4 regions of the Pseudoalteromonas sp. SR44-8 genome follow, and region 4 is predicted to be linked to each of the others. Evidence: predicted binding sites of a transcription regulator. Region 4 holds the regulator's gene; each other region holds the start of a gene.
The links. Region 4 encodes ArgR, which controls arginine synthesis, uptake and breakdown. Its sites were predicted from a motif close to ANTGAATANNTATTCANT; they were not measured.

Region 1 (7,915 bases), on a different contig from region 4:
AACGTCGCTGGCATGGCGCTGCTATTTTTCCATTTATCGTTAAATTAGGTGGGCTGTTAGAAGTTCGCAGCAATTGGGATATTTATGTTAAAGAGTTTGCTCAAGCACTGAAGCTCACCGGACACGACTGCACAGTCGAACTTTATCAAAATGACCTGGCAGTTACGCCATTTGAACGTAAATATTGGGCAAGTGGTCAACAAAGTCACCGTTTAGTGATTAATTTAAATGCTGGCTCGAAATAAAAATTAAGTGTTTTATAAGTTAATGTTTTCGTATATCTCTTAACCTGAGTTCAGGTTAAGAGATTGGATACGGTTGATTTTTATTTGCAGTAATATGTGGCACAGGCTCGGCAAAGTAATTGCCTTGCATTAGCGTCACATTTGCTTTTTTAAGCGCGTTGGCGATAGGTTTACTCTCTACATGCTCAGCAATTAGCTGTAAGTTGAGTTGCTTTGCAAAGTTGGCAATATGCTCAACATATAGATAAATGTCTTTATCGTGAATGATCTGTCTGATCAAACTACCATCAAGCTTAATACCATCTACTTCTAATTTTAGTACATTAGAGATATTCGAATAACCTGTACCAAAATCATCAATTATTACCCGTATACCACGATTTTTAACCATGGTTATAAATGCTTTTACTTCAGAAAAATTTGCGATAGCTTCGGTTTCCAATAGTTCTAAGGTAATATTACTCGGTAGTGGATAGCGTTTAAATTCGTTTTCCAAAAATTCAGCAAGGCTTGGATCAAGCATATCTTGGGCTGTAATATTGATGCTCCAGCACGTACTGGTTTTTCTAAATCGTGCAAAGCATTGTGTGAGCATAGTGCGGGTGAGCATGCCATCCATGCGAGAGCGATTAACGACATCTAAGAACGATTCTGGTTTAAGAATTTCACCATGGCAGGTGATCATTCTAGCCAAACATTCATACTGAATAATGGCATTCGTTTCATTATCATAAATTGCCTGAAAATAAGGCACAATTCTGTTGTTTTCAAATGCTTCACGCACTTCTTTTGCCATTGCTACATTATACTGATATTGGTTTTTTACATCATGCAGTGCGCTGGAGTAATTGACCACAGTGTGGCGCCCCTGCTTGGCTTGTAATGCGGCAATATGGGCATTTTCAAGTAACATTGATTTATTGCCACTGGCGATGCCTGCGCACAAGGTGATGTATATAAAAGGGTCGGTAAGTAATGGGGTACTGCAATTATAGGCTTGGATCACCTCGAGAAAACCTGCATTATCTTTACCCAAAGGAGCGATGAGGACTATTTTGTTGGTCGTGAGACGAAACATCTGACTACCCGCAGGGCGGCGCTTTTTGAAGTGCTGCAACAAGTTTTTCATAACGCGGTCGCCTACTTCAGTACCATAAAAACTGCTTATATCTTCAACTTCATTTACCCAAATAACAGCAAGTTGCAGATGATGATTAGGGGAGTTTTTAATATAATATTCAAGTGCAATATGATTGGCAAAGCCACTACTGGTATCGGTTGAAATTGCACGTTTCAATAAATACACATAAATACCGGCTACCAACAGAGCAATAAAAAAGAAAAAAATGGCCATGCCCGCAGCTTTAGATACACTTTGCGCTAATCGCTGATTGAGATCGTATATGGTGATATCGGCCCCTGTTAAGTAGGTGACTCCATTGGCATCCACGAAAGGGACAAAAATTGTTTTAAAATGTCCCCATTGATCTTTTGATATTTCAAACACCGGCTCTGTTGAATAAAATGCGCCAATATTAGCGGCAGTTGCTTCAGGGTAAAGATCGAGTAATTGGGTGATTCTACCGGTATTTTGATCGTTTTGAGTGTAACTCGATGCACTAAAATGTACATTACCGTCTTTTAATATCATGGCGTACACATAAGCGATATTTAACGCATTAGCAAACTCTGAAAGTTGCCGACTTTTTTGTTGGTATTCGGTTGATGATATATATTGGCCTGCATTGATTTTTTGATGATAGTCATCACCAAGTATATGCTTGACACTTAATGCGGCATTGAGTAATCGAGTATCGACGCTGTGCATAATATCGTTACGGGTGCTGTTGTAGGTGTAATAGATGTAGCTTAATAAACTGATAAAAAACAGTATGAAACCCGCGATTATCCAATTTGTCCGTAAATTTGTATTTATCATGCTCTTCCTTGATTTATTAGCCCTTCTATTATACAAAAAAAGGCTGTATCGCCTATAAAAATATAGTTAGCCAAATTAATGATAAATATTAATCAACTTATCATTAATTTGTCATGCAATTGGCTACTTTTGTGGCTTTATACGAGACATTTCTACTCTATTACAGTAAAGTTAACGCATTTCATAGAATCATTGTAGTTTTGGCGTTATTAGCGATGGAGTTCATTGATATGGATCTTCAGCTAAACAAAGCTACATTCACTGGGTATAAAGATGGATCAAAAGCGTTGTGCCGTCGCCTCTAAAGAAACTCTGATGCGTATATTTACTGTGCCTGAAGCACCAGACTCAACTTTGAGTAAAATCGAACTTGAGATCTCGAGCAATTTAGCAGGTTTTTTGAATGAGAACATAGCGGCAATTGAAAAGCCATTGCATGAGATTGAAAAAGATTTTCAATCGGCAGCGATCCCAGAAGATCCGACTTTTGTATCTGCTTATGCGCAAGATATTATGGAGCAACTTGTCGCTCATTCAGTGCATACGGCTGCGCCAAGCTTTATTGGTCACATGACGTCAGCATTACCGCATTTTGTATTGCCACTTTCTAAGTTGATGGTTGGCCTTAATCAAAACTTAGTAAAAATAGAAACCTCCAAAGCATTTACTCCACTTGAGCGCCAAGTGCTTGGTATGATGCATCATTTGGCATACGGGCAAGATGACAGTTTTTATAGCAAATGGATGCACAGTGCGAAAACGTCGCTAGGTGCTTTTTGTTCGGGTGGCACAATCGCCAATATTACCGCATTGTGGATTGCTCGTAATCGCTTACTGAAAGCGGACGATGAATTTAAAGGGATTGGTTCACAAGGTTTGATCAGTGCAATGTTGCATTATGGATATAAAGGCCTTGCAGTACTTATTTCCGAACGTGGCCATTACTCGCTAGGAAAATCAGCTGATTTACTTGGCATTGGTCGTGATAACTTTATTGCCATTAAAACTGCAGATAACAATAAGGTTGATGTTGATGCAATGCGCGCCAAAGCCCATGAGCTAGCAGCACAAGGTATAAAAGTGATGGCCATTGTTGGGGTCGCTGGCACGACTGAAACCGGTAATATTGATCCTCTCGATGCTATGGCTGATTTAAGCGCTGAACTTAACTGCCATTTTCATGTAGATGCAGCATGGGGAGGAGCTACGCTGCTTTCTAGTACATACCGCTCGTTACTAAAAGGTATTGAGCGAGCAGATTCAATTACCATCGATGCTCATAAACAAATGTATGTGCCAATGGGCGCTGGGTTAGTGCTATTTAAAGATCCTACAGCTACGGATGCTATAGAACATCATGCAGAATATATTTTACGTAAAGGCTCTAAAGATTTAGGCAGCCACACACTTGAAGGTAGTCGTCCTGGTATGGCTATGTTAGTGCATGCTTGCTTACGCGTTATTGGCCGTAAAGGCTACGAAATCTTAATAGATAAAGGAATTGAAAAAGCCCGTTACTTTGCTGATTTAGTGAAAGCAGATGACGACTTTGAGCTGATATCAGAACCTGAGTTATGTTTACTGACATACCGTTATGTGCCAAAACAGATAAAACAAAAAATAGCTCAAGCAGATGAACAAACGCGTTTGGATATCTTTGCCTCGTTAAATCGTTTTACTGCCAGTATGCAAAAACGCCAACGTGAAGCCGGTCGTTCATTTGTATCCCGTACCCGTTTAACTCCCGCGCAGTATGATCATCAACCTACAGTGGTATTTCGAGTCGTACTTGCAAATCCGCTGACATCAGAGAGTATTTTAAAAGATATACTTGCTGAGCAAAAAGAGCTGGCTAAAACAGATCCTGTATTTAAGAAATATCTTAAGAAATACATGGACTGAGCAGTAACAGTTGCGTTATTCCCAGGTTGCGTGGGGATAACGCAAGCAGCACTTTCTTTGTTAGCTAAAACACGATGTTCTGATCATTTCAGTGATAATATGTTGAGATGGTTTAATTTTTTCCATCGCCAAAAATTCATCGGGTTGGTGAGCCTGATTAATTGAACCCGGTCCCATCACAATCGTTTCACAACCCAATTGTTGAATAAATGGCGCTTCAGTACAGTAGTTCACTGCAACTGCTTGCTCTCCTGATATTTTTTCTGCCAGTTTAACTAATGCCGAATCAGTACTGCCGGTAAAAGCGGGGATTGGCTCGTGCATATCCATTACACTGACTGAATCTGGATATTGGTTATTGATCTCTGTGGCTATTTTTAACAGCATCATTTGCAGTTCTTGCACACTTAGACCCGGTAAAGGGCGCATATCAATATGCATTTCACAGCAGCCACATATGCGATTTGCATTATCGCCACCATGAATGTGTCCTAGATTTAAAGTAGGGTAAGGAATAACAAAATGCTCAACTGCATATTTATTCTTTAATTGCTCTTTTAAAGTTAACAGTTTTGCAATAACTTTATGCATCACTTCAATGGCATTTAAACCACGTTCAGGATCAGAGCTATGTCCGGAACGACCGACTACGCGAATCGCGCTGCTCATATGTCCTTTATGTGTGAAAACAGGTGTCATATCAGTAGGTTCACCAATAATACACCGAGCTGGCTTTAAGTTTTTATGCTGACAAACTTGCTGTGCACCGGCCATGGTAGTTTCTTCGTCGGCAGTAGCTAGAATCAAAATTGGCTGTGTTTGAATATTCTTATCTAGTTCACTGATTGCCTGTAATACAAAAGCGAAAAAACCTTTCATATCAATACTGCCTAGACCATATAATTTATTGTTATCTTCACTTAATTTAAACGGATTATAGTTCCAACGACTATCATCAAATGGGACTGTATCGGTATGACCGGCAAGCATTAAACCACCATCCCCCTGGCCACGTTTTGCGAGTAAGTTAAAACGACCTTTAGGGCCCGACAACTCAGTAATTTCACATTCAAATCCAAGACTTGTACACCAAGTAGCTAATAAATCGATCACCCCTTTATTGCTCATAGACAATGACTCATCCATGGCACTAATTGAAGGTGCAGCAATCAATTGCTGATACATAGATAAAAAAGACGGTAATGACATAAAAAAATCCAAAATAAGTATTCAATCTAATTGCATAACAATATAAAAGTATTTATGATGAATATCAATTCACTTTTTAAGCATAAATATATTAAAGCGACGCAATGAATATAAAACGACGATAACCAGATTTCATTCATAAAATAGTGTTTTATGCACTGTTAAACCCGATTTGAATATATATGTAGTAACAAAAAACCAAAAAGAGTAACGAATGAAAGTAGTGATTATTGGCGCAAGTGGCTATAGCGGCGCAGAATTAGCAAGTTTGGTAGTAAAACACCCGCAATTAACCTTAGCTGGTTGCTATGTATCTGAGCAAAGCTTAGATAAGGGTAAATTATTAAGTGACTTGTATCCTGAGCATTTAGGTTTGCTTGATTCTCCTTTATTGCCTCTTAGTGATAGCGCTTATAACGATATTGAAAAGTCGGCCGATTTTGTATGTTTGTGTACTGATCATAAAGTGAGTGTTGACTTAGCGCCACGTTTTTTAAGCATGGGCAAAAAAGTATTTGATTTATCGGGTGGCTACCGTTTAAGCAGTAATGAAGATTATCAAACTTATTATGGTTTTGAGCATCAACATACGGAATTACTCAGTGAAGCGGCTTACGGATTGGCTGAATGGAATAGTGAAGCAATCGCTAAAGCGCAGTTAGTCGCTGTGGCTGGTTGCTATCCAACAGCAGCGCTGAATGCGTTAAAACCTTTGCAACAAGCCGGCTTATTAGCCGATCAAACCATTATTATTAATGCTGTATCGGGTGTAACCGGTGCGGGGCGTAAAGCTAGTGTAGCCACGCATTTTTGTGAAGTGTCGTTAGCACCTTATGGATTGTTTAATCATAGACACAGTCCTGAGATTGAGCAGCATTTAGGTCACAAGGTGTTATTTACGCCGCATTTAGGTAATTTTCCACGCGGTATTTTAGAAACTATTTATGTGCAATTGAAACCTGGAGTTACACCAGAGCAAGTTACACAAGCTTATCAAGTGCTTGCTGATGAGCCACTGATCAGATTGCTTGGTAATAAAATGCCATCAATTAAAGGAGTTGCAAAGCAGCCTTACGTTGATATTGCATGGCAGCAGCAAGGTACGCAGCTAATTGTGATGGCAGCTATTGATAACTTATTAAAAGGTGCTGCAGGGCAAGCATTGCAGTGCATTAATTTAGCCATGGGTATTGCCCATAGTACAGGTTTAAAAGGGTAGTTAGTAATGCAAACATGGGTCATTAAACTCGGTGGTGCAGTACTCAATACAGAAGACGCGGCTAAAGCGTTATTTGAGGCGCTTGCATCGCAAACTCAAGCACAATTTGTCATCGTTCATGGTGGCGGTTCACTAGTTGATAATTGGTTGACTGAGGCTGGTTTTGCTAGTGCGAAACATCAAGGTTTACGCATCAGTCCAAAAGAGCAAATGCCTTATATTGTTGGCGCGCTTGCTGGGTGTGCTAATAAACAATTAATGAGCCAAGCAATTATCGCAGGTCATAAACCCGTCGGGCTTAGTTTATACGAAGCGGGCATTATTTCGTCACAAAAACTCAAAGCACTTGGTCAAGTTGGTAATTGTGACGGCGGTGTGCAAAGTGTGATACCGGAGTTATTAAAACTCGGTCGTTTACCTCTGGTCAGCTCTATCGGCTTTGGTGAAGATGGCCTTTGGTATAACGTAAACGCTGATGAAGCGGCGGCGGCAATAGCTAAAGAGCTTAATGCGGAAATTATTTTTATGACTGATGTAGAAGCTGTACTTGATGCAAATAAACAGCCGTTACATCAACTTGACACAAACCAGATCAATACTTTAATTGCAGAAGGAGTAATTTTGGGTGGGATGGAGGTCAAAGTAAAGACCAGCCTTCTTGCTGCCCAGCACTTACGACGTGGCGTTTACATTTCGAGCTGGCAAAAGCCAGAAAACTTAATTGCTCTACTCGCGGGTGAGCACGTCGGAACAAAAATTACACCATAGGTTTTATATGTTTAATCATTTTTTATCGGGTCTAGAGTTAGACCAACAAGGCGCACTTAAATTACTTAACTTAGCGCAAAAAATTAAAGCAAGCCCCGCTGATTTTAGTCAAGCACTGGCTGGCAAATCGGTGGTTACTTTATTTGAAAAACCAAGCTTACGTACGCGTTTGTCATTTGATATAGGTATTAATAAGTTAGGTGGACATGCGGTGTATCTTGATTCACAAAATGGCGCCATGGGCGCACGTGAATCAGTAAAAGACTTTGCATTGAACATTGCCAGTTGGGCTGACGGTATTGTGGCGCGGGTATATCAGCATAAAACATTAACCACACTTGCTGAATTTTCAAACGTACCTGTGGTCAACAGTTTGTGCGATTTATATCATCCATGCCAAGCACTTGCTGACTTTCTAACACTGCAAGAAGTATATGGCGATGTAAGCCAGCTAAAATTAGCTTATTTAGGTGAAGGCAACAACGTAACGCATTCGCTGATGTTACTTGCGGCTACTTTAGGCACAGATTTTGTTGCCGTATGCCCTAAAGGCAGTTCACCAGACTCGCAAATTTTAAAGCAGGCTGAGCAAATTGCCGCAATGAATGGTGCATCAGTGATGGTGAGTGATCG
Region 2 (7,915 bases), on a different contig from region 4:
TGATACTAGTTTTACTGAGATCAACGCTTTAGGGTTTACTTGTTTTAAATCGAAAATAAGCTGAGCTAAATCTTCAATCGAATAAATATCGTGATGCGGTGGTGGCGAAATTAAGGTCACACCCGGTACCGAGTAACGAAGCTTAGCAATATACGGGGTTACTTTTTCGCCCGGCAATTGCCCGCCTTCACCTGGTTTTGCACCTTGCGCTACTTTAATTTGAATAACGTCAGCACTGCGTAAATAATGTGGTGTTACCCCAAAACGACCTGACGCAACTTGCTTGATACGTGAATTTTTCTCGGTACCATAGCGTAGTTTGTCTTCGCCGCCTTCACCTGAATTTGAACAGCCACCTAAGCGGTTCATCGCAATTGCAAGCGCTTCATGCGCCTCTGGCGATAATGCACCGATACTCATTGCCGCCGAGTCAAAACGCTTATATAGCTCAGTTGCTGGCTCAACATCATCAATACTGATCCCTTCTGCTGGCAGTTTCAGTGCAAGCATGTCACGTAATGTGGCAATTGGGCGCTTATTAACAAGATCTGCGTATACGCTGTAATCAGAATATTCACCTGAGCGCACCGCTTTTTGTAGCGTTTGAATAACATCTGGGTTGTACGCGTGATACTCGCCGTCATGCACATACTTTAATAAGCCGCCATGGCTGAGTAATTTACGTTTACTTAATGCCAAAGTATGTAACTTGCGTTGGTCATCATCAAAATCAGTAAAACACGCGCCTTTAATGCGACTTGCCACACCATTAAAACAGGTATCAACAATTGCATCCGACAAACCAACTGCTTCAAACAACATTGAACAACGATACGATGCCACGGTACTAATGCCCATTTTTGACATGATCTTGTACAAGCCTTTGTTGATTGCATTACGATAAGCAAGCGTAACTTGGCAATAGCTCTTGTTGATCACTTTAGAGTCGCTCATCGCAACCAGTGATTCATATGCTAAGTACGGGTAAATTGCCGTTGCACCAAAACCAATTAATACCGCAAATTGATGCGCGTCACGGACACTACCTGTTTCAATGATGATATTTGATTCACAACGTAAATTGTTATCAACTAAACGCTTTTGTACCGCTCCAACAGCCATAGCGGCAGGAATTGGTAATTTATTCTCATCAAAATTACGGTCACTCAAAAACAACATGACACAGCCACCAGCTGCTTTTTCTTGCGCTTCGTCACAAATACGGATTACTGCATCACCAAGGCCTTCTTCTTTGCTGTAGGTGATATCGATTTTGCAATAGCTGTAATGAGCCTGATCAGCGCTCAATAATTGTTGCATGTCTGCATACATTAGGATTGGCGTATCAAACTGTAGGCGCTTAGCGTGGCCGGTGGTCTCGTTAAACACGTTTTGCTCACTACCGATACAGGTCGCCAGCGACATTACATGGTTTTCACGCAGTGGATCGATTGGCGGGTTAGTTACTTGCGCAAACTTTTGACGGAAGTAATCAAACAATGAACGGTTACCTTCAGAAAGCACTGCAAATGGCGTGTCATCCCCCATAGAACCGGTTGCTTCTTGACCAATTTCACCCATTACGCGAATAACGCTATCAAGTTCTTCATTGGTGTAACCAAACATTTTTTGATATTTCAGTAATGTTTCATCATCAAATGAACGGTTGCCCGCATCTTGCTCTGATAGCTGCTCAAACGGCGTTAAGCGCTTAACATTGGCCTCAAGCCATGCTTTATATGGATGGCGAGATTTAAGATCGCGATCAATTTCGTCTGAGTGCCAAATTTTACCTAACTGAGTATCAATAACTAATAGCTCACCAGGGCCAACGCGGCCTTTCTCAACCACTTCATCCGCAGTGTAATCCCAAATACCCACTTCAGAAGCTAGGGTAATAAAGCCATCTTGAGTGATCACATAACGTGCAGGACGCAGACCATTACGGTCCAAGTTACACGCTGCAAAACGCCCATCAGACATCACAATACCAGCAGGGCCATCCCATGGTTCCATGTGCATAGAGTTAAAGTCGTAAAATGCACGTAAGTCATCATCCATCGCACGGTTTTTCTGCCATGCAGGTGGCACTAGCATTCGCATAGCACGGAATAAATCCATGCCACCAGCTAAAAACAACTCAAGCATATTATCTAGGCTTGATGAATCTGAGCCGGTTTCATTGACAAATGGTGCTGCTGATTGCAAATCTGGAATAAGCGGCGATGCAAACTTATATGAACGAGCACGAGCCCACTGGCGGTTACCTTGTATGGTGTTGATTTCACCATTGTGCGCTAAATAGCGGAACGGCTGAGCCAAAGGCCAACGCGGTTGTGTATTAGTTGAAAAACGTTGGTGAAATACACAAATTGCGCTGGTCATGCGGATATCAGCTAAATCTAAATAGAAGTTAGGCAAATCCACCGGCATCATTAAGCCTTTGTAGATAGTTACTAACCCTGACAAGCTGGCAATGTAAAAGCCTTCATCTTCGCTTAAACGCTTTTCAGCACGACGGCGCGCAACGTATAAACGACGCTCTAAATCTTTTGGGCGCCAGCCTTCTGGTGCATTAACAAAAATCTGTTCAAATTTAGGTAACTGCTTTATTGCAATTGGCCCTAAACATGATTCATCTGTTGGCACAATTCGCCAACCTTGAATATTGAGGGTTTCTTTTTCGAGTTCTTCACTCAATATATCTTTTGCAGCTTGCGCAAGTACTGGATCTGAGTTTAGGAAAATCATGCCAACGGCATAATTTTTACCCAAGTGCCAATTTTTTTCAGCGGCAATAGCACGAAAAAAGCTATCTGGCTTTTGTAATAATAAGCCACAGCCATCGCCTGTTTTACCATCGGCAGAAATACCACCACGGTGTTCCATACGGTCTAAGCCAGTGATCGCTGTTCGAATTAAACGATGACTTGCCTGACCATTAACTTGGGCTATTAAGCCAAAGCCACAATTATCTTTTTCTAATTTTGAGTCGTATAACATAGACCCCTCCCCTTGCTACAACAGCTAGCTATGAATGACCTTCTCGACGGTTTGCTAGCAGACAGTCAAAACTATCGCCAATTGTACATTGAGTCAATAGCGCTTTGAATACATATTCACATTCTTGAATATTTCTCACCACAACACAATCTTTTTATTTCATGCCTATTTTTAACATTTAGCGATATTTTACCCGTTATTTTTTTATGACACTGGTGTCATATTTAACAAGTTGTAAAATAACCGCTCTACAAACCTGCAGTTTACGTTAACGTAAACCAGAGTAAAAATGAATAAATATTCACTTAGTTATGTAGCGAAAATAAATGCTTTCTTTTTTATTGAATCTCTTTGCTGTCGTTCAAGGTCGATACCACAGTGCACATTAGAGTAAATACTCTTTCCAGTGTCTTTTTATGGGTAAATTTAAAGCCACTAATTAATGCATAATTATCATCACAACAGTCACATTTTGCATAATTTACGCTAGTTAGTAAGTTTTTAGCTTGCTCACCCTGTTGACGCCTGCGGCAGCTTCTTAGCCGCCATAGTAAAGTGTCCGCAGCGGACACAATTTATGTCCGCGGACACCAAATAATTTAAAAATAAATAATTATTTCATTAAAATCATGACATTAAATAGTGGCATGATATTCGAATAAACATTAAAAGATAATTACAGGACACAACTTATGTTTATTCTCAGTTTATTTTTAGTTTCACCAATCACTGTCTTAGTAGTGAGCTTGATGATCACTTACTGCGAGAATAGACATAGCTAAGGATCACTCATGATAAAAGATACCAGCGGACAAGATGTAAGTATTACGCAAAGACGTAGTTACAAAAAACCATTAATAGTACTGGCGCTATCACTTGCTGTACTTGCTTTATGTGCACAAGCATTTATGGGTAACAATCAAGGCAGTATTTCTGTTGAGCGGGCTTCTTTACAGATTGCTACCGTTAATATTAGTCGTTTAGTACGTGATGTAGCCGCCAGCGGTAAAATTGTTGCTGCAAATGCTCCCAAGATTTATAGCCCAGAACGTGGCTATGTGGATTTACAAGTTAAAGCCGGTGATAAAGTAAATAAAGATGACATTATTGCTTTAGTCGATAGCCCAGAACTCAATAATGAACTAAAACAGCAACAATCGGTGTTAGCCCGCCTTGATGGTGAATTACAACGTAAGCACTTAGAAGCACGCCGACAAAAGTTAAGCTTAACCAAAACGCTTGATCTCGCCCAAGTAGAGCTCAATGCAGCAGACAGGGAAAATCGCCGTGCTAAGCTTTCTATCGAAAAAAACTTGATCAGCCAAATTGATTTAGAAAAAGCAGTAGATGATCTTGCCCGTGCCAAGCTTTCTTACAAACACGCTCAACAAGAAGTTGAACTTGCTAAAGATACACTCGCATTTGAACTCAAAGCTGCAGAGCGCGATCTCGCTCGCCAACAACTGATCGTTGATGATTTAAATCGCCAAGTCAGAAACTTAACTATTAAAGCCAGCGTCACCGGCATTGTTGGTAACCTGCTTGTACAACAAAAAGAAGCCGTTACCCAAAGTCAGCCGTTAATGACGCTGGTTGATTTAAGTAATTTTGAAGCACAACTGCAAGTACCTGAAAGTTACGCCAACGAACTCGGTTTAGGAATGGAAGTTGAGCTCACACTCGGGGCAAAAAAAGTGACTGGTGTGTTGTCGGCAATTTCGCCGGAAGTTAACAATCGTGAAGTAACTACTCGAGTACGCTTTGACGAAGAGCTAAAAGGCATTCGCCAAAACCAGCGATTAACAGCGCGCATTTTATTAGAAAATCGTGATGACGTTTTACAAATCAAACGCGGTGCGTTTATGCAGCAAGGTGGTACGCAGGTTTACAAAGTTATCGGCGACACCGCACAACTGGTAAATATCACAACCGGGGCAAGCAGCATCAACGCAATAGAATTGCTACAAGGTGTTAGCTCAGGCGATCAGCTGATCATCTCCAGTTACGATAACTTTAAACAAGCGTCAACATTATTACTGAGATAAGAACAAACATATTACAAGGATCAACTCATGCTTAAAATGAATAATATTAGCAAACTGTATCAAACAGAAATGGTGCAAACCCATGCACTACGCGACTTTAATTTGCACGTAGATGAAGGTGAGTTTATTGCAGTAACTGGCCCTAGTGGCTCCGGGAAAACCACCTTTTTAAATATCGCAGGCATGTTAGAACCTTTTAGCAGTGGTGAATATCTGCTCGATGGTATTGATGTTGGCAAATTGAACGACAATCAACGGGCGGATTGTCGCAATCAAAAAATTGGTTTTATTTTCCAAGGCTTCAACCTGATCCCTGATTTAAATTTATATGAAAACATTGAAGTGCCACTGCGCTACCGAGGTATTAAAGCAAGCGAGCGTAAACGTCGTATTGAACAGTGCTTAGAACAAGTAGGTCTAGCTTCACGCGCTAAACATTTGCCGCAGCAGTTATCAGGTGGTCAACAGCAACGGGTAGCGATTGCCCGCGCCCTCGCCGGTGAGCCGCGCTTTTTATTAGCCGATGAACCAACAGGTAACCTAGACAGCTTAATGGCACGTCAAGTGATGGAGTTGCTGGAGCAAATTAACCGTGACGGCGCGACCATCATTATGGTGACTCATGACCCAGAACTTGCCCGCAGAGCACCTCGTAATATTCAAGTGGTTGATGGTCAACTTGCCGACTTTACCTTGTATCAAGGCGCGCAAAACCTAAAAAATGTGGCTGGAGTGTAACTTATGCTATTACATTACCTCGATTTAAGTTGGCGTAGTTTTAAGCGCACACCACTGGTAAGCATGTTAATGGTGCTAGCCATTGCTATTGGGATTGGTGTAACCATGACCAGTTTAAGCGTTTATCATATGATGTCGGCGGATCCTATTCCCGAAAAAAGCAATCAACTTTATACTGTGCAATTACAAACCATGGATGAAGGCCATACGTGGTGGACCGAGGATAACCTTCCTATGCAACTGACTTATCAAGATGCAGTCAATTTGCAGAATGCGCCTGTTCCTGAAAAAAAGGTCGCGATGATGCGTACTGGATTCTCAGTGTATCTAGACTCAGACAAAGTAAAGCCGTTTACCAGTAATGCACGGATGACTACGCCTGATTTTTTTAATATGTTTAATGTATCGTTTATTTACGGCGGTGAATGGAGTGAACAACAAGAGCAATCTGCCGCCCCTGTGGTGGTGATTTCAAAAGAACTCAACGATAAACTGTTTGCAGGAAACAACTCAATTGGCCAATTGATCTACTTAGATGATTACAGCTACGAAGTTGTTGGTGTGATCGCTGACTGGTCACTTAACCTTAAGTATTATGATTTAAATAATGGTGCATTTAATGAACCTGAAGAATTATTTTTACCATTTAGCTTAGTCAAAACCAAAGAGCTAACTACTTGGGGCAACAGCAACGGTTGGAAACATGAGAATATCAATAGCTACGCCGATAAAATGCAATCGGAAATAGTTTGGATCCAATTTTGGGCGCAACTAGATAACGCGGAGCAAAAAACAAACTACGAAAATTATCTTAATTCTTACATTCAAGAGCAAAAAAAGCGCGGCCGCTTTGCCCGAGAAAAACCCGAATATAAGCTACGTGATGTTAACCAATGGATGCAATACAATAATGTCGTTAGTGAAGACAATAAAATATTGGTCGGCTTAAGTTTTATGTTTTTAGCAGTGTGTTTAGCAAATATTCTTGGTTTATTGCTAGCTAAGTTTTTGCGTCGGGCACCGGAGGTAGGTGTGCGCCGAGCACTAGGCGCCAGTAAACGACAAGTGTTTTTACAACACCTTGTTGAAGTGGCTATGCTTGGATGTTTTGGCGGCCTAGTCGGTATCGTACTTGCGCAATTAGGTTTGTGGGCTGTTCGTCAAAGCTATGATTACTATTCATCAATCGCCACAATGGATATCACTATGTTACTCAGTGCGCCTGTTATCGCTATTACAACCTGCATAGTAGCCGGGCTTTATCCTGCATGGCTGGTTTGCCGTACTAACCCAGCTATTTATCTTAAAAGCCAATAAGGAGCACACTAATGTTAGAGATCAAACCTATATTTCATGCTCTTTGCCGCTCAAAAGTCGGGGCAATATTACTCTTAATTCAAATTGCCATAACCACCGCAATCGTTAGTAATGCGGCATTTATTATCCAAGATAGAGTCGCTTTTTTAAATCAAGACACTGGCTACCCTGAACACGATATTTTTAAATTCAACGTGATGACCTTTGGTAAAGATATCGATTTAAGTCAACAGTTTGAATTAGACGAAGCGATGTTAAGAGCCCTACCTGGGGTTGTAAATGCAGCGCAAAGCAGCAGTATTCCCCTATCCGGTAGTGGCAGTGCATCAAGCTTTAATTTGAAACCGGCTCCTCAAGAAAGTAAAAGTATCCGTAGTTCTTATATTTTCATTGATGAGCATGGTTTAGACACTTATGGTGTAAAACTAATTGCAGGGCGCAACTTTACAGAGGATGAAGTAACAATCACTAATTCACCCACTGAGAGAACTACCAATGTTACTGTTGTCACGCAAGCTTTACTCGATGAACTTTTTCCTGAAGGTGATGGCCTCGGCAAAACAATTTATTTTGGCGATTTGCCTTTAACGATTATCGGTGTGGCAGATCATATGAAGAGCCCTTGGCTTAAAGATAGTCACCCAAATAATGTTGCGCTGATCCCTTATATTCAAGGCAAAACTTACGCACAATTTGCAGTCAGAACCAAGCCCGGTCAACGTGCAGCTGTAATGAAGCAAATCGAAACCGCGATGCTGAATAATTACAATAAACGGGTAATCAACAATATCAATGGCTTAGATCAACTTAAA
Region 3 (7,915 bases), on a different contig from region 4:
CGTGGACAAACCTTAGCTGAATTTGGTTTAGAGTTTGGCCTAGGTGATTACTTACGCTTAGGGCCGGGTGAACTTAAAAGTGGTGGTTTTAGACGTGAATCAACTTTAGCTGATGCGGTTGAAGCAATTATTGGTGCGGTATTTTTAGATGCTGGCATTGATGTTTGTGGAGACTTGATTTTGGCGTGGTACGAATCTCGCCTTGATGCCATTTCGCCAGGTTTAAACCAAAAAGATCCTAAAACATTACTACAAGAATACTTACAAGCCCGCAAATTACCTTTGCCAGGCTATACTGTAGTAGATACTAAAGGTCAGGCACACAATCAAACGTTCACGGTTGAATGTATTGTTGAAGGTATGGATAGCATCATCTCAGTTGGCAGTTCTCGTCGTAAAGCTGAACAAAAAGCCGCTGAAAAAGCGTTGAAGATACTTAAAAATGAATCTTGATACATTGATCCAACCGCACACGCGTGATTTAGATACTTTTTGTGGCATGGTCGCTATTGTTGGCCGCCCAAACGTTGGTAAATCTACCTTGCTTAATGAAATTATTGAGCAGAAAGTAAGTATTACCTCGCGTAAACCGCAAACCACACGCCACCGTATTATGGGTATTCATACTGTAGGTAAGCACCAAGCCGTGTATGTTGATACACCAGGCCTGCATGTTGAAGAAAAGCGTGCCATTAACCGTTTAATGAACCGTGCTGCTTCAAGTTCATTAGGTGATGTTGAGCTAGTTATTTTTGTTGTTGAAGGTACTCATTGGAATGCTGACGATGAAATGGTGCTTAACAAAGTAAAGCAAAATGGCAAACCAGTATTACTTGTGATGAACAAAATTGATCAAGTAAAAGACCGTGACCTTGTGCTACCGCATATGAAGTGGTTAGGCGAAAAGTTTGATTTTGTTGGCATTATGCCAGTATCTGCGACTCAAGGTAAAAATATCAACCTGATCAAAGATGAAGTAACTAAGCGTTTACCACCGTGTGAATTTTACTTCCCTGAAGATTACGTAACAGATCGTTCAATGCGCTTTATGGCAGCCGAAGTGATCCGTGAAAAGTTGATGCGCTTTATGGGTGAGGAGCTTCCTTACTCAGTTACCGTTGAAATTGAGCAGTTTAAATGGCAAGAAAATGGCATTTGGCATATCAATGGCTTGATTTTAGTTGAGCGTGAAACGCAAAAACGTATGGTTATTGGTAATAAAGGCGAAAAGCTTAAAGTGATTGGCCGCGAAGCCCGTAAAGATCTCGAAGAAATGCTTGATAATAAAGTGTTTTTAGAACTTTGGGTGAAGGTTAAATCAGGTTGGGCTGACGACGAGAGAGCACTTCGCAGTTTAGGCTATGGTGAAGATTAATAGCCTAAGCGATATTTATGGATAGCGACTTCTACACGGCATATTTATTACACCGACGTCCTTTTAGTGACTCACAAGTAATGCTTGATATGTTAGTAGAAGGCGTTGGCCAGTTGCGCATGCTGGCGCGAATTAGCGGTCGCCAAGCAACAAAATACAAAGCTCAGTTACAACCCTTCCAAGCTTTACTGGTAAATTATACCGGTAAACACGACCTGAAATATATCCAACGATTTGAACTACATGGCACGCAATCCACACTAGTTGGGGATCAGCTTTATTGTGGGTTTTACCTCAATGAACTAACCAACCGCATTGTACCAATTAATGAACCAATTGATCATGCCTATCAATTGTATAAAACTCACCTACAACAGCTTAACCAGCACCCTAACTTACAAGCTGTATTACGTTCTTATGAATTTCAATTATTAGAATTATTAGGCTATGGCGTTGACTTTAGTTTTGATGCCGCAGGCGATCCAATTTCGGCAGAGCAAACGTATAGTTACTTTGCTGAATACGGCTTTGTTGCCCAAGAAAATCAAGGCAGTGGCTTTTCTGGCGCGCAGTTAAATGCAATTGCAGATCATGACTTTAGTGCGCCGGATGTGTTATATATGGCGAAACAATTAAGTCGTCATTTAATGAAGCCTTTATTAGGCAAAAAACCATTAAAAAGTCGCGAGCTGTTTATATCCAAATAGTTTGGGTATTCACCAACAATCTTAATACGGTATTTTTAACCGTTATTTTTACAGGTAAAAAAATGAAAGATATTCTTTTGGGTATAAACGTTGATCATATTGCTACCTTACGCCAAGCTCGGGGTACAAGTTACCCAGATCCAGCACATGCTGCGAGTGTTGCTGAGCATGCTGGCGCTGATGGGATCACTATTCATTTACGTGAAGACCGTCGTCACATTCAAGATCGTGACGTGTATGTGATGGCTAAAACAATCCAAACACGAATGAACCTTGAAATAGCGGTTACAGATGAAATGATTGATATTGCTTTAGATGTTAAGCCAGCTTATGTTTGCTTAGTACCAGAAAAACGTGAAGAGTTGACCACCGAAGGCGGTTTAGACGTTGTTGGTAATCTAGATAAGATTAAAGCCGCGACAGCAAAATTAACTGACGCCGGTATAAAAGTGTCGTTATTTATCGATGCAGACAAAGCACAACTAGATGCAGCTACAGCCTGTAATGCCCCATATGTTGAAATTCATACTGGCGCTTATGCGGATGCGCAAACTGATGCTGAGATACAAAAACAACTTGAGCATATTCATCAAGGTGTAAAGTATGCAGCAAGTTTGGGTTTGATAGTAAACGCCGGCCACGGACTTCATTATCATAACGTGAAACCGATTGCTGCTATGAAAGAGATTTACGAACTAAACATTGGTCACGCAATTATAGCGCGTGCAGCCATAGATGGATTAGATAAAGCAGTACGTGACATGAAGCGACTAATGCTAGAAGCGAGAGCTTAATTTTAACTTCTCTTAAAATGCAAAAAACGACTCAAAAGAGTCGTTTTTTATTATTTGTATCTAACTGGATTAACAGTTAGTTTCTTTAGCGTTAACGCCTTCTTTTACTTCTTCACAGGCGTCTTCTACTTTGTTTTGTACGTCGGTTACAGCTTCATCGATGCGTTCACCGGCCTCTTCTGCATGATTGTCTTCACAACCCATGATAAAAAAACTAGCGAATAAAGCGATCACAGCAGTTTTAATAGTTGTCGATTTCATAATGTAATTCCTTGTAAAATTAATAAATGTGTTGTTATTTAAAATAAATTGTTATCACTTAGGGACATTGCCGCGCAACGCACCTGAAACGAGTGAAATAACTAACAATACAATAAAGATAAAAAAGATAATCTTAGCAATTCCTGCTGCGGCACCTGCGATACCACCAAAACCTAACACTGCAGCAATAAGCGCAATAACTAAAAATGTAATTGTCCAGCGTAACATTGTCGTCTCCTTGGTTTGTTAATTTGTTCAGAGTAAATAATGCCAGTTACATGCCATGTGTTTAAATCCTTTATTATCAATTGGATAGTGTTTATTTTATTTATTTTCATGAATTAGGTGGGAATTATTTACAGCTTTATCTGTAACTTATACTCGGCGTCCTGAAAAATAAATATTTCAGCATGATTTTTTGGTAAGACCAATTTCATGTTGAGTGCTTTTTCATTAATTTAACAGTTGTTGAGTAGTTCGGTTGGTAAGTTATTAAGGTGCAGATTAGATTTCACTTATAAGTTATAGCTATATTCAGTATTTTTATCATCTATATCCTATTAAATTATAGTAAAAAGCAGTGTGTTAACTTTGCTGAAGATATGTTAGCTTTATATTAATTGGTTTTACCAATTTACAAAGTGTTGGACTTGGTCTGTTTCTTTGATATGATTATTGCATAAATATTTAAATAAAGTGATTTTTTACCTATCTTTCGGGTGGGTAAGAATACTCAGGGGGGGGGCAGAATGGATATAGGTCAATTACTTGCTACTGCAGCAAACTTAATGCTCACTGGGATGGTGGGAGTTTTCGTTTTTCTTTCGTTGTTGATTGCAGCAATTACCGCTATGTCTAAATTAGCGAGCCGCTTTGAACAGCCGGTTGTAATGCCAACGCGGACACCATCGATCAAAGCACCCGGTGTACCAAGTGAACACATCGCTGCGATAAGTGCTGCCATAGCTCAGTACAAAAATAAACAAAAACTATAAGGGATGACTTGTGGCTAAATTAAAATTAACAGAATTAGTACTTAGAGACGCGCATCAATCATTATTAGCAACGCGTATGCGTTTGGATGACATGCTACCGATTGCACAAAAATTAGATGATGCAGGTTACTGGTCGATCGAATCATGGGGTGGGGCTACTTTTGATTCATGCATTCGTTATTTGGGTGAAGATCCTTGGGAGCGTATTCGTGCTCTTAAAAAAGCTATGCCAAATACTAAACAGCAAATGTTATTACGTGGTCAAAACCTTTTAGGCTATCGTCATTATGCAGATGATGTTGTTGAAAAATTTGTAGAGCGAGCGCACAAAAATGGTGTTGATGTGTTTCGTATTTTTGATGCGATGAACGATGTTCGTAATCTTGAAACGGCTATTAAAGCTGCGATTAAAGTTGGCGCACATGCACAAGGTACAATTTCGTACACAGTAAGCCCGGTTCATACACTTGATATGTGGTTAACGCTTGCCAAGCAGCTTGAAGAGTTAGGCTGTCATTCAATTTGTATTAAAGATATGGCTGGTTTGCTTAAACCATACGATGCAGAAGAGTTAATCAAAGCGTTAAAAGAAACAGTCTCTATTCCAATTGCAATGCAGTGTCATGCCACAACAGGTTTAAGTACTGCTACTTACCAAAAAGCGATTGATGCAGGTATTGATATGCTTGACACCGCAATTTCATCAATGAGTATGACTTACGGACACAGCGCAACTGAAACGATTGTATCGATTGTTGAAGGTACTGAACGTGATACTGAGCTGGATTTAAATCAACTCGAAGAGATTGCAGCTTATTTCCGCGATGTTCGTAAAAAATATGCCGCGTTTGAAGGCAGCTTAAAAGGTGTTGATGGCCGTATTTTATTAGCGCAAGTGCCTGGTGGCATGTTAACTAATATGGAAAACCAGCTTAAAGAGCAAGGTGCTGCGGATAAATTGAATGAAGTATTACTTGAGATCCCACGTGTACGTGAAGACTTAGGTTATTTACCGTTAGTTACACCAACATCACAAATTGTTGGTACACAAGCAGTATTAAATGTATTGACGGGCGAGCGTTATAAAACTATCACCAAAGAAACTGCCGGAGTGCTAAAAGGTGAGTATGGCGTAACTCCTGCGCCGATGAATAAAGAATTACAAGAGCGCGTACTTAATGGCGCAGAAGTCATTACTTGCCGCCCAGCTGATTTATTGCAACCAGAACTAGAAATACTCCAAGCTGAGTTATTAAAAGAAGCAAAAGAGCAAGGCTTAAGCTTAGCGGATGAGCAGATTGATGACGTGTTAACGTATGCATTATTCCCACAAATTGGGTTGAAATTCATTAAAAATCGTAATAACCCAGATGCTTTCGAAGCTGTACCAAGTGCTGAATCTGCTAATAAAGAACAACCAGTTAGCAATAAAAAAAGTAACAGCAACACAGTAAAAGCAGAGCAGTACAGCGTAAAAGTAGATGGTAAAGTTTATGATGTAGTGGTTGCACAAGGCGGTGAGCTTAAAGAAGTAACACTTAAAGATAGTGAGCATATTCCACAATCGGCGTCAGTTGCTTCCGGCGAAACACTTAACGCTCCACTTGCTGGTAACATCTTTAAAATCAAGGTGAAAGCGGGTCAAACGGTAAATGAAGGCGATGTAGTGATCATCATGGAAGCGATGAAAATGGAAACTGAAATTCGTGCAACCCACACCGGTACTATTGCTGAAATTCTTGTTGCTGAAGGTGATTCAGTGGCAACGGGTGACGCTATGATAGCACTAGCTTAGGAGCGCAGAGGATGGAAGCATTATTAAACCTCTGGCAAGCAACAGGTATTGCTAATTTTACATTTCCTGCGCTTATTATGATCGCAGTAGGGTGTTTATTGTTGTATCTGGCAATTGCGCGCAACTTTGAGCCGTTATTATTATTACCAATTGGCTTTGGGGCAATATTAACAAATATCCCCGTAGCGGGCTTATCAGACCCCGGTGGTTTGCTGTATTACGTTTATCATATTGGGATTGATACCGGTGTATTCCCATTATTAATATTTATGGGTGTTGGTGCACTCACTGATTTTAGTGCCTTGATAGCTAATCCTCGTATGTTATTGCTAGGTGCTGCAGCTCAGTTTGGTATTTTTGCAACCTTGTTTGGCGCAATTTTACTAAACTATGTACCAGGTTTTGAGTTTTCTTTACAGGATGCGTCAGCAATTGCGATTATAGGTGGTGCAGATGGCCCGACGGCAATCTTCTTAGCCTCAAAACTTGCTCCTGATTTATTGGGTGCTATCGCCGTAGCTGCATACTCATATATGGCGTTGGTGCCAATTATTCAGCCGCCAATTATGCGGGCTTTAACCACACCAGAAGAACGTAAAATTCAAATGCCACAGTTACGCACCGTATCAAAAAAGGAAAAAATTATTTTTCCGTTAATGGTATTGAGTTTAACGATTTTGTTTTTACCTGCAGCAACGCCACTGGTAGGCATGTTCTGTTTAGGAAACTTGATGCGAGAGTCTGGTGTGGTTGACCGTTTAAGTAATAGTGCACAAAACGAGATCATAAATATCACCACTATTTTCCTTGGTTTAGCTGTAGGCTCTAAGCTTGCTGCAGATAAGTTTTTAACCGTAGAAACAATTGGTATTTTGGTACTCGGCGCCTTGGCTTTTGCAATTGGTACAGCTTCAGGTGTATTTATGGCAAAAGGTATGAACAAGTTCTCTAAATCACCAATCAATCCACTCATCGGCGCGGCTGGTGTATCAGCTGTGCCAATGGCTGCACGCGTAGTTAATAAAGTGGGTCTGGAGAATAATCCGCATAATTTCTTATTAATGCATGCAATGGGACCAAATGTTGCGGGAGTACTGGGAAGTGCTGTGGCTGCAGGTATCTTGTTAGCACTGGTAGGTTAAATAAATCATTAAACTATACCCAGCGAGCTGAGTATGGTGAGGTAACTTTTACTTCCAACCGACTGCGCAGTATTTACTGCGCTTTTTTTTGCTTGCATATTGGGTATACTCGATAGATATTTTATTAAATAGGAATGGTATGAATATCTTCGTGATTTTAATTTCACTGTTTGTTGCATTAATCATCCTTGTGCCACTACTTGAAAAGTATCAGTCTAAAATGGGCCTAGATGGTGCGACTAAATACGCCAAATACATCTGGCCATTAGTGATGATTTCATTGGTTGTGCAATTGATTTATGTGTTGGTGAGATAGAGCGTAGCCGTCAGTTTTAAGGTTCAGGGCAGCTAGAAGTGGTAAGTTGCTCAGCGTTAAAATTGCCTGCGTAGGTTGTGGTTGAACACCCCGAAACCCAACGAAAAATATCCTGCCAGTCTGCATCAATGCACAGCATTATCGGATGTCTTAAATGCAATAACTGACGATTCATGAACCATTATGTGTGAAGTCAAACTTTTAGCTTGTACTATTTAGCCTAAACAGGTTTAAAATCATCGATAGATATTTGGATACATATTCAGCATGAGAAATAAATCGCTTCTCCGTCCTTGTTGTCCTACTTATTCAATAAATTTCATTGCTGTTGCAAGTGAGTTTGCAGATGAAGTACTTAACATGTTTTTTGACTAATAAGTCATGTAATTCTTGGTTGTCTAGTTTCATACAGAATCATTGATGGGGGCACAATGACAAAGCCAGTCAAAACTAAACGTAGCAAAAGGGTTCCGTATGACAAACTTGTTAGGCATCTGCAAGGTTATTGACACGAATAGCTCCCATGTGAA
Region 4 (7,915 bases):
TTGAACCATCGGCAGGCATAACATCGATAATATGCAGTAATACACGGCAACGCTCTAAATGTTTCAAGAAGCGAATACCCAATCCAGCGCCATCAGAGGCACCTTCAATTAACCCTGGAATATCTGCAATAACAAATGATTTATTTGCTTCTGGACGTACCACACCTAAATTTGGAATCAGCGTAGTAAATGGGTAATCAGCTACTTTTGGTTTCGCTGCCGATACACTACGAATAAAAGTAGACTTACCTGCATTTGGCAAACCTAATAAACCAACATCAGCTAATAATAATAGCTCTAGTTTAAGGTTACGTACTTCACCCGGTGTGCCTAATGTTTTTTGACGAGGCGCTCGGTTAGTACTTGATTTAAAACGCGCATTCCCCAAGCCGTGGAAACCGCCTTTTGCAACCAAAATTCTTTGACCATGTTGAGTTAAATCACCAAGACCTTCTTGGGTATCAACATCCATGATCCGAGTACCTACAGGCACCATCACATATAAGTCATCAGCCTTTTTACCGGTACAGTTACGACTGCGGCCATTAGTACCACGTTCAGCTCTATGAAAACGCTCAAACTGATAATCGATTAGGGTATTTAAGTTTTCATCAGCTTGTAGATAAACACTACCACCATCTCCACCGTCACCGCCGTCTGGTCCACCATCTGGGACATATTTTTCACGACGGAAAGATACGATGCCGCTGCCACCGTCTCCAGCTTCTGCGCGAATTTCTACTTCATCTACAAACTTCATGATTACTCACTTTAGGGATTGGCTTGTTAATTTCACTATTATATACCTAAGCCAAGCTGATTGCAGGCTTGGCTTAGGTATATATTTATTTTCAAAACAAAAAACCCCGCAAAGGCGGGGTTTTTTAAGAACCGATTCTGATTACTCAGATACGATGCTTACGTATTTACGGTTTAAAGGACCTTTTTGTTCAAACTGAACTTTACCATCTGCTTTTGCGAAGATAGTGTGGTCTTTACCGATACCTACGTTTGTGCCAGCATGGAATTTAGTTCCACGTTGACGAACAATGATGCTACCCGCTAGAACTGATTCGCCACCAAAACGCTTAACACCAAGGCGTTTGCTTTCTGAATCGCGACCGTTACGAGTACTACCAGCTGCTTTTTTATGTGCCATTTCTAAGTACCTCTAATTAAGCGCTAATGCCAGTGATTTTAACTTCTGTGAACCATTGACGATGGCCCATTTGCTTACGAGAATGCTTACGGCGTCTAAATTTAACAACCTTAATCTTCTCACCGCGACCATGTGAAACAACCTCAGCTGTTATTTTACCACCGTTTACGAACGGTACACCGATCTCGATTTTCTCACCATCAGCAACTAAAAGTACTGAATCAAATTCAACTGCTGCACCAGTCTCAACGTCTAATTTCTCAAGACGAATTGTTTGACCTTCAGTCACACGGTGCTGTTTACCACCACTTTGGAAAACCGCGTACATAATTAACTCCGTCTGTGCGCCCTCAAATCGACGCAACTAAAATATTATTCAATAGGGCGCGAAGTTTACGCTAATGTGCAAAAACTAGCAAGCCTGTTTTATTAATTAAATGAATAAAAAATAGCTGCATTGAAGGCGATTCAATATTTTCACCTATTTTATATTAAATTGGCATTATGCCAAGCCTTTTTAGCGTTTCATGACAAATAAATTACACCACGAACAAACACGCACTAAGAATAAAAAACAACCATGTTGAATTAACGTAAATTTTCTCAAATAAAAAAGTTATCTTTCCAAATTAAGGCTAAATTAAGCTGCTTAACCGTGTTTTTTCAGCGAATCGTCACAAACTGTCGAGCAAAGCTGTTTTTTGTTGTACAATCAGCCCCGTATACCCATTAAAATTGGCTCGGAGATCAATGGATATAAAAGCTATCCAGGCGTTAATCGAAAACGATATGAATGACGTCAATCAACTAATTTACGCGCAAATGCGCTCTGATGTAGCATTAGTCAATCAACTAGGCTTATATATAGTAAACAGCGGCGGCAAGCGTGTTCGCCCTATGTTGGCTATTTTAGCGGCTAAAGCACTTGGCTATGAAGGCAAAGATCATGTTACTTTAGCAACTATTGTTGAATTTATTCACACAGCTACATTACTGCATGATGATGTCGTTGATGAATCAAATTTACGCAGAGGAACACCGACAGCAAATGCTGAGTTTGGTAATGCAGCCAGCGTACTTGTTGGTGACTTTATCTACACCCGCTCATTTCAGCTGATGGTTGGTATTGGTAAAATGCAAGTTATGCAAATACTCGCTGATGCAACCAACGTGATTGCCGAAGGTGAAGTGCTGCAATTAATGAACTGTAACGACCCTGATACCACCGAAGATAGCTACATGCAGGTAATTTATTCTAAAACAGCTAAATTATTTGAAGCTGCAACAGGCCTTGCTGCGATTATTACCGAAAAAGACGACTCTACGCTGCAAGCGCTTAATCTTTATGGTATGCATTTAGGAACCGCTTTTCAATTGGTGGATGACGTACTTGATTACAATGCTGATGCTGAGCAGTTAGGTAAAAACATCGGTGATGATCTGGCCGAAGGCAAACCTACCCTGCCACTACTTTATGCTATGCGCCACGGTAATGCTGAGCAAGTACAGTTGATCCGTGATGCCATTGAGCACAGTAATGGTATGGACCACTTAGAAGCTATTCTAAGTGCCCTCAATGAAACCAAAGCACTTGAGTTTACGATGAATAAAGCCAACGAAGAAGCCGATAAAGCGATTGCATGTTTATCTGTATTAGATGAATCACAGTATAAAGAAGCACTCGTTAGCTTGGCTCGTATTGCCGTTGATCGTAATCACTAATAAACACCTAATGTATAAAAATCCTTCGAGCATAAAAAAGCCTGCAAATGCAGGCTTTTTTGTATCAATCGACTTAGCAATTAAGCGTTGATGAAATCAACACCTTCTTGGATGTCTTTTTTCAGCGTATCAAGCATGTCGTTTTTAGCTTGCTCTTCAAATGCGCTTAGTTCACCGTAAGAAAGAATTTCTTCTACGCCGTTTTTACCTAAACGTACTGGGTGTGCAAAGTATGCAGCATCGCCATTTTCAACAGCAACGTAAGCGTAATCTACAACGTCTTCACCTTGTAAGCCTTTAACTAAAGACATACAAAAACGTGCAGCAGCAGCGCCCATTGATAATGTTGCAGAACCACCGCCCGCTTTTGCATTTACTACTTCAGTACCTGCATTTTGGATACGTGGAGTAAGTGCAGCAACTTCTTCATCAGTGAAAGTAACGCCTTCAACTTGAGATAGTAACGGAAGGATTGTTGTGCCTGAGTGACCACCAATTACTGGTACTTTCACAGTTGCAACGTCAACACCTTTAAGCTCAGCTACAAATGCTTCTGAACGGATCACATCAAGAGTGGTAATACCGAAAACACGTTTCGCGTCGTAAGTACCTGCTTTTTTGAATACTTCCGCAACAATTGGCACAGTGCCATTTACTGGGTTAGTGATAATACCCACTAATGCTTTTGGACAGTTAGCAACAATACCTTCTGCTAATGTTTTGATAATACCAGCATTAACATTAAATAAATCAGCGCGGTCCATACCAGGCTTACGTGGCATACCAGCAGGGATAAGAACGATATCACAACCAGTTAACGCTTGATCTAGTGCATCAACACCAAAGCCTGCAACTTTAACGTCAGTTGGGATATGAGAAAGATCAACAGCAACACCAGGAACAACTGGAGCAACATCATAAAGTGATAATTCAGAACCAGCTGGTAAGCCTGTTTTTAATAATAAAGACAACGCTTGGCCGATACCGCCAGCAGCACCTAATACAGCAACTTTCATTGGAATTCTCCGTAATTTGAGGTAGGAAATATTTGTGGCTCTAAAGATAATGAAATTAACGACTAAAGACAAATTTATCCTGCTTATTTCACATATAATTTAGACCATAGTTGTAAACTTGCTGGTTTACAGCACTAAAATCCATCGCAAAAGCAAACAACTACTGCATAAGTATGCAACATTGTGTACAATTAGCGCATCACTTATGAATAAGAACCTATAATATGCAACCACAAGATAAACAAGAAGCATTAGTAAAGGCCTTTAAGGCACTTTTAAAAGAAGAAAACTTTGGTTCACAAGGTGAGATTGTTGACGCCCTAAAAGAGCAAGGCTTTGATAATATTAGTCAAAGTAAGGTGTCGCGGATGTTAAGCAAGTTTGGCGCGGTACGCACTCGTAATGCCAAACAAGAAATGGTCTATTGTTTGCCTGCTGAAATGGGCGTACCTACAGCGAAAAGCCCATTACGTCAGTTAGTGATCGATATAATGCATAACGAAATGATGATCATTATTCGAACCAGCCCAGGAGCTGCACAATTAATTGCTCGACTATTAGATTCATTAGGTAAAGCAGATGGCGTACTAGGTACCATTGCTGGTGACGATACTATTTTTATCGCTCCAGCTAAAGTATCTGAAATTGATGTAACTCTTGAACGTGTGCGTATTTTATTTGATACGGTATAAATCTACCGATTCAAACTTTTTACAGCTGCTTTAAAAAGTTAATTGATGGGGCAAAAAACGCAGAACCCATATCGGCTTGAGTAAAATCAAGCCAATGATCGTAGCAATCGGCATCACCTAATCGACTTCGTAATACTTGCTCAAATGCATTTCCCTGTGCTGCATAACTAATCGCTAATATCCCCTGTTCGTAAACGTCACCATAAGGCATGTTTTGATTTAATTGCAGTGGTTGCCCTTGCTCATCTTTTAACTCAGTGCGTACAGCATGACTATTCTCAGTCGCAGGCATAATCAAGGTATTATCTAAGCGAGTGCGTCCCATTATTTGCTCTTGCTCACTCAGAGGTAAATTTTGCCACACACTTAAGTCATGCTTATAGCGCTGTATATGTACGTAACTGCCTTGATCTTCAAAATGGTTGGGTTTATTGATTAACGCTGTGATGCGCTTTTGGCGACCATGAGGAGTGTCACCACCGAGTATAAAACCATTAAAATCGCGACCATCTAAAAATCGAAAGTTTCGCACTTGCTCAACCAATTCAACATCGGGGGCAAATAACTTAAGAATTTGCAAAGCAAATAAATGGTTTACATCTTCCCTATCGGAACGAATTTGGACAAATAAATCAAAAGGCTGAGCCCCCATAATATGATCATTATGAGTAATATTAGGAAAGCTCTGTAATTCACTAGGCAGAAATTCAGGCAGAATGTGCGGCCAGTACTGTGCCCCCACTGCAACTAGGCTGGAGAGCATCGATTCAGAAAACTGATCTGAAAACTCATCTTGGATAGCGCTAACGTATTTTAACTTTTTGCGTAATGACTCATCGTGGCCATCAAATACATTAAAAAACAAATGTAAACCGTGCAAGTTTGCCTCAGCACAAATTCCAGATTGCGCTTGCGCCATGGTATTTCCTTAACTCAAAATCTCATACACGGCGTTTTTAATGAAATTAAAAATACTAAAGCACTTAATCTGCGAAAAAGTTAACCGTGTGTGGTGTTATTTTTATTGTCACCTGTTCATTTGCTAAAAATGAGTGGCCCAACTGAGCAGCAACTTCAATTTCTTGTCCATCAACCATAACCTTATACACAAAATGCGAACCAACAAAACGACTGTTTAAAATAGTCACCGTATTTGCACTACAGCCTTGTGATTGAAAAGGTATTAACTCAAGATGGTGTGGGCGAACATAAAGTTTCCCAACTTGCTTAACATGACGATGCGTAACTAATGACTCAACACATCCGAAAGCAGTATGATATTCAGTTGCTGTTAATACTTCTGCATCTAAGTATATGCCCTGACCAAGAAATTCTGCAACTACCTTTGAGCTTGGAGCACTAAATAGCTGCTCAGACGTACCTTGTTGAGCAATTTTCCCACAGTGCATTACCGCTAATGTATCAGCAAACGCAAATGCCTCTTCTTTTGAATGAGTAACAAATACAGCTGATACTTGCTGGGTTTTAATAATACGACGAATATCTGCAATTAACTCAAACCGTACTTGCGTATCAATATTGGAAAACGGTTCATCTAATAACAATAAACTAGGTTTATAAGCCAGTGCCCTAGCAATTGCCACTCGCTGCTGCTGACCCCCAGATAACTGATGCGGGAAACGTTCTGCACAATTAATTAAATGCACTAACTCAAGCATTTCAGCAACGCGCTTTAACTTATCCGCTTTTGTCATATTGGTTAAGCCAAAGGCAATATTATCAGCCACAGTTAAATGTGGAAATAGCGCATAATCTTGAAACATCATGCCAATATTTCGATACTCTGGCGCTAAAAAAGTATGCTCATCACTGACTAACTTACCATCAATAAATACTTTTCCTTGCTTTGCTTCAATCAGCCCAGCAATAGCTTTTAATGTGGTGGTTTTTCCACAGCCACTAGCACCGAGTAAACACACTATTTCATCTTGTGCGACAGTTAAATCTAAGTGCTCAATCACGGATGTGCCGTTGTATTGATACGATAAATTTTCTAATACTAAACTGCTCATTAACTGCGTTGCTCCATCGAGCGATTAATAAAGTATAAAGGAATTAACCCCACCAAAACAATTGCTAACGCTGAAATAGACGCCAGCTCTAACTGCTCATCACTGACATACTGAAACACATGAGTCGCTAAGGTTTCAAAATTAAATGGCCTTAATAACAATGCGGTAGGTAATTCTTTCATGCATTCAATGAATACCAACAATCCTGCGGTTAAAATACCACGACGTAATAACGGGATATGTACTTTGCGTAGAGTTTGGCCTTGGCTTTTCCCCATTGATTGACTCGCCATATCAAGCGATGGGCTTATCCGCATAAAACTAGCTTCAATTGCACCATGAGCTATAGCGTAAAAGCGCACCACATATGCAAATATAATTGCAAACAAAGTACCGCTCAATAATAGCCCCGGTGTAATACCTATTGGCTCTAACCAAGTATTTAATTTATCGTCTAACAAGGTCAATGGTAACAACACTGCAATAGCGAGTACTGTTCCAGGTAACGCATAACCTGTACTGGCTAATCGCCCAGGTACAAGTGGATATTGCTGCTTAGCAATGCGCTGATAAAATACCACTAACAGACTCAAAATAATGGTGATAATGCTCACGATGGCCGCGACTTTAAAGCTTTGCCATGCATAGAGAAAAAATACGCTATTCCATGCTTGTCCGAAATATGAAATGGCATAACCCATTAACACAGCGACAGGTAATATAAAGGCAAAAAATAACACTGCAATACAAAAGATAGTTGCCAGCCATGCACTTTTGCCCGTTAAGTTATATAGCGCATCACTGTTGACGCTTGGTTGGCGCTCAAATACAGCTTGATTACGACGACTAAAACGCTCCATCGTTAACGCTAAAAACAATATAAGTAACATAATACCTGAAATTTTAGCCGCAGCTGTTAACGAATAATACCCTAACCAAGTATCATAAACCGCTGTGGTTAAAGTACTTACCGCAAAATAATTAACGGTTGCAAAGTCAGCCATTGCTTCCATACTGATCAGCGTCAGTCCAGCCACAATCGCCCCTCGAGCAAGTGGTAAACTAACTTTGAAAAAGCTCTGCTTAGGTGATAATCCCATCAACTGACTCGCCTGCACCAATTTAAATGACTGTTCGCGTAATGCAGTTTTAAAAATCAAATACAAATAAGGATAAAGCACTAAGGCAATCATAATAATCGCACCAGATAAAGTACGAATATCAAAAAACCAATAATCATTAGGTGATTGCCAACCAAACCATTCGCGTAACCCTATTTGCACCGGACCGGCA

Region 1: argC (N-acetyl-gamma-glutamyl-phosphate reductase) is a predicted target of ArgR. The motif match lies at 5,352-5,369, and genes of this name have one in related genera.
Region 2: gltB (glutamate synthase large subunit) is a predicted target of ArgR. The motif match lies at 3,107-3,124, and genes of this name have one in related genera.
Region 3: H5183_RS13075 (OadG family protein) is a predicted target of ArgR. The motif match lies at 3,812-3,829, and genes of this name have one in related genera.

Annotation. Positions count from the first base shown of each region.
Region 1 is NZ_JACJDS010000020.1:42,721-50,635, forward strand. It holds gene H5183_RS11720 (tRNA (guanosine(46)-N(7))-methyltransferase TrmB) at 1-245, shown strand, start outside; gene H5183_RS11725 (bifunctional diguanylate cyclase/phosphodiesterase) at 301-2,184, opposite strand; gene panP (pyridoxal-dependent aspartate 1-decarboxylase PanP) at 2,458-4,086, shown strand; gene argE (acetylornithine deacetylase) at 4,147-5,295, opposite strand; gene argC (N-acetyl-gamma-glutamyl-phosphate reductase) at 5,510-6,514, shown strand; gene argB (acetylglutamate kinase) at 6,521-7,282, shown strand; gene H5183_RS11750 (ornithine carbamoyltransferase) at 7,290-7,915, shown strand, end outside.
Region 2 is NZ_JACJDS010000026.1:17,027-24,941, reverse strand. It holds gene gltB (glutamate synthase large subunit) at 1-3,003, opposite strand, end outside; gene H5183_RS13940 (efflux RND transporter periplasmic adaptor subunit) at 3,795-5,048, shown strand; gene H5183_RS13935 (ABC transporter ATP-binding protein) at 5,076-5,786, shown strand; gene H5183_RS13930 (ABC transporter permease) at 5,790-7,103, shown strand; gene H5183_RS13925 (ABC transporter permease) at 7,115-7,915, shown strand, end outside.
Region 3 is NZ_JACJDS010000023.1:70,937-78,851, forward strand. It holds gene rnc (ribonuclease III) at 1-453, shown strand, start outside; gene era (GTPase Era) at 443-1,375, shown strand; gene recO (DNA repair protein RecO) at 1,393-2,082, shown strand; gene pdxJ (pyridoxine 5'-phosphate synthase) at 2,145-2,876, shown strand; gene H5183_RS13065 (hypothetical protein) at 2,946-3,137, opposite strand; gene H5183_RS13070 (DUF1328 family protein) at 3,192-3,365, opposite strand; gene H5183_RS13075 (OadG family protein) at 3,887-4,132, shown strand; gene oadA (sodium-extruding oxaloacetate decarboxylase subunit alpha) at 4,143-5,927, shown strand; gene H5183_RS13085 (sodium ion-translocating decarboxylase subunit beta) at 5,939-7,069, shown strand; gene H5183_RS13090 (hypothetical protein) at 7,209-7,385, shown strand; gene H5183_RS13095 (hypothetical protein) at 7,872-7,915, opposite strand, start outside.
Region 4 is NZ_JACJDS010000021.1:24,194-32,108, forward strand. It holds gene cgtA (Obg family GTPase CgtA) at 1-760, opposite strand, end outside; gene rpmA (50S ribosomal protein L27) at 902-1,159, opposite strand; gene rplU (50S ribosomal protein L21) at 1,176-1,487, opposite strand; gene ispB (octaprenyl diphosphate synthase) at 1,910-2,881, shown strand; gene mdh (malate dehydrogenase) at 2,962-3,897, opposite strand; gene argR (transcriptional regulator ArgR) at 4,122-4,589, shown strand; gene H5183_RS12040 (Dyp-type peroxidase) at 4,609-5,508, opposite strand; gene H5183_RS12045 (ABC transporter ATP-binding protein) at 5,573-6,622, opposite strand; gene H5183_RS12050 (iron ABC transporter permease) at 6,622-7,915, opposite strand, start outside.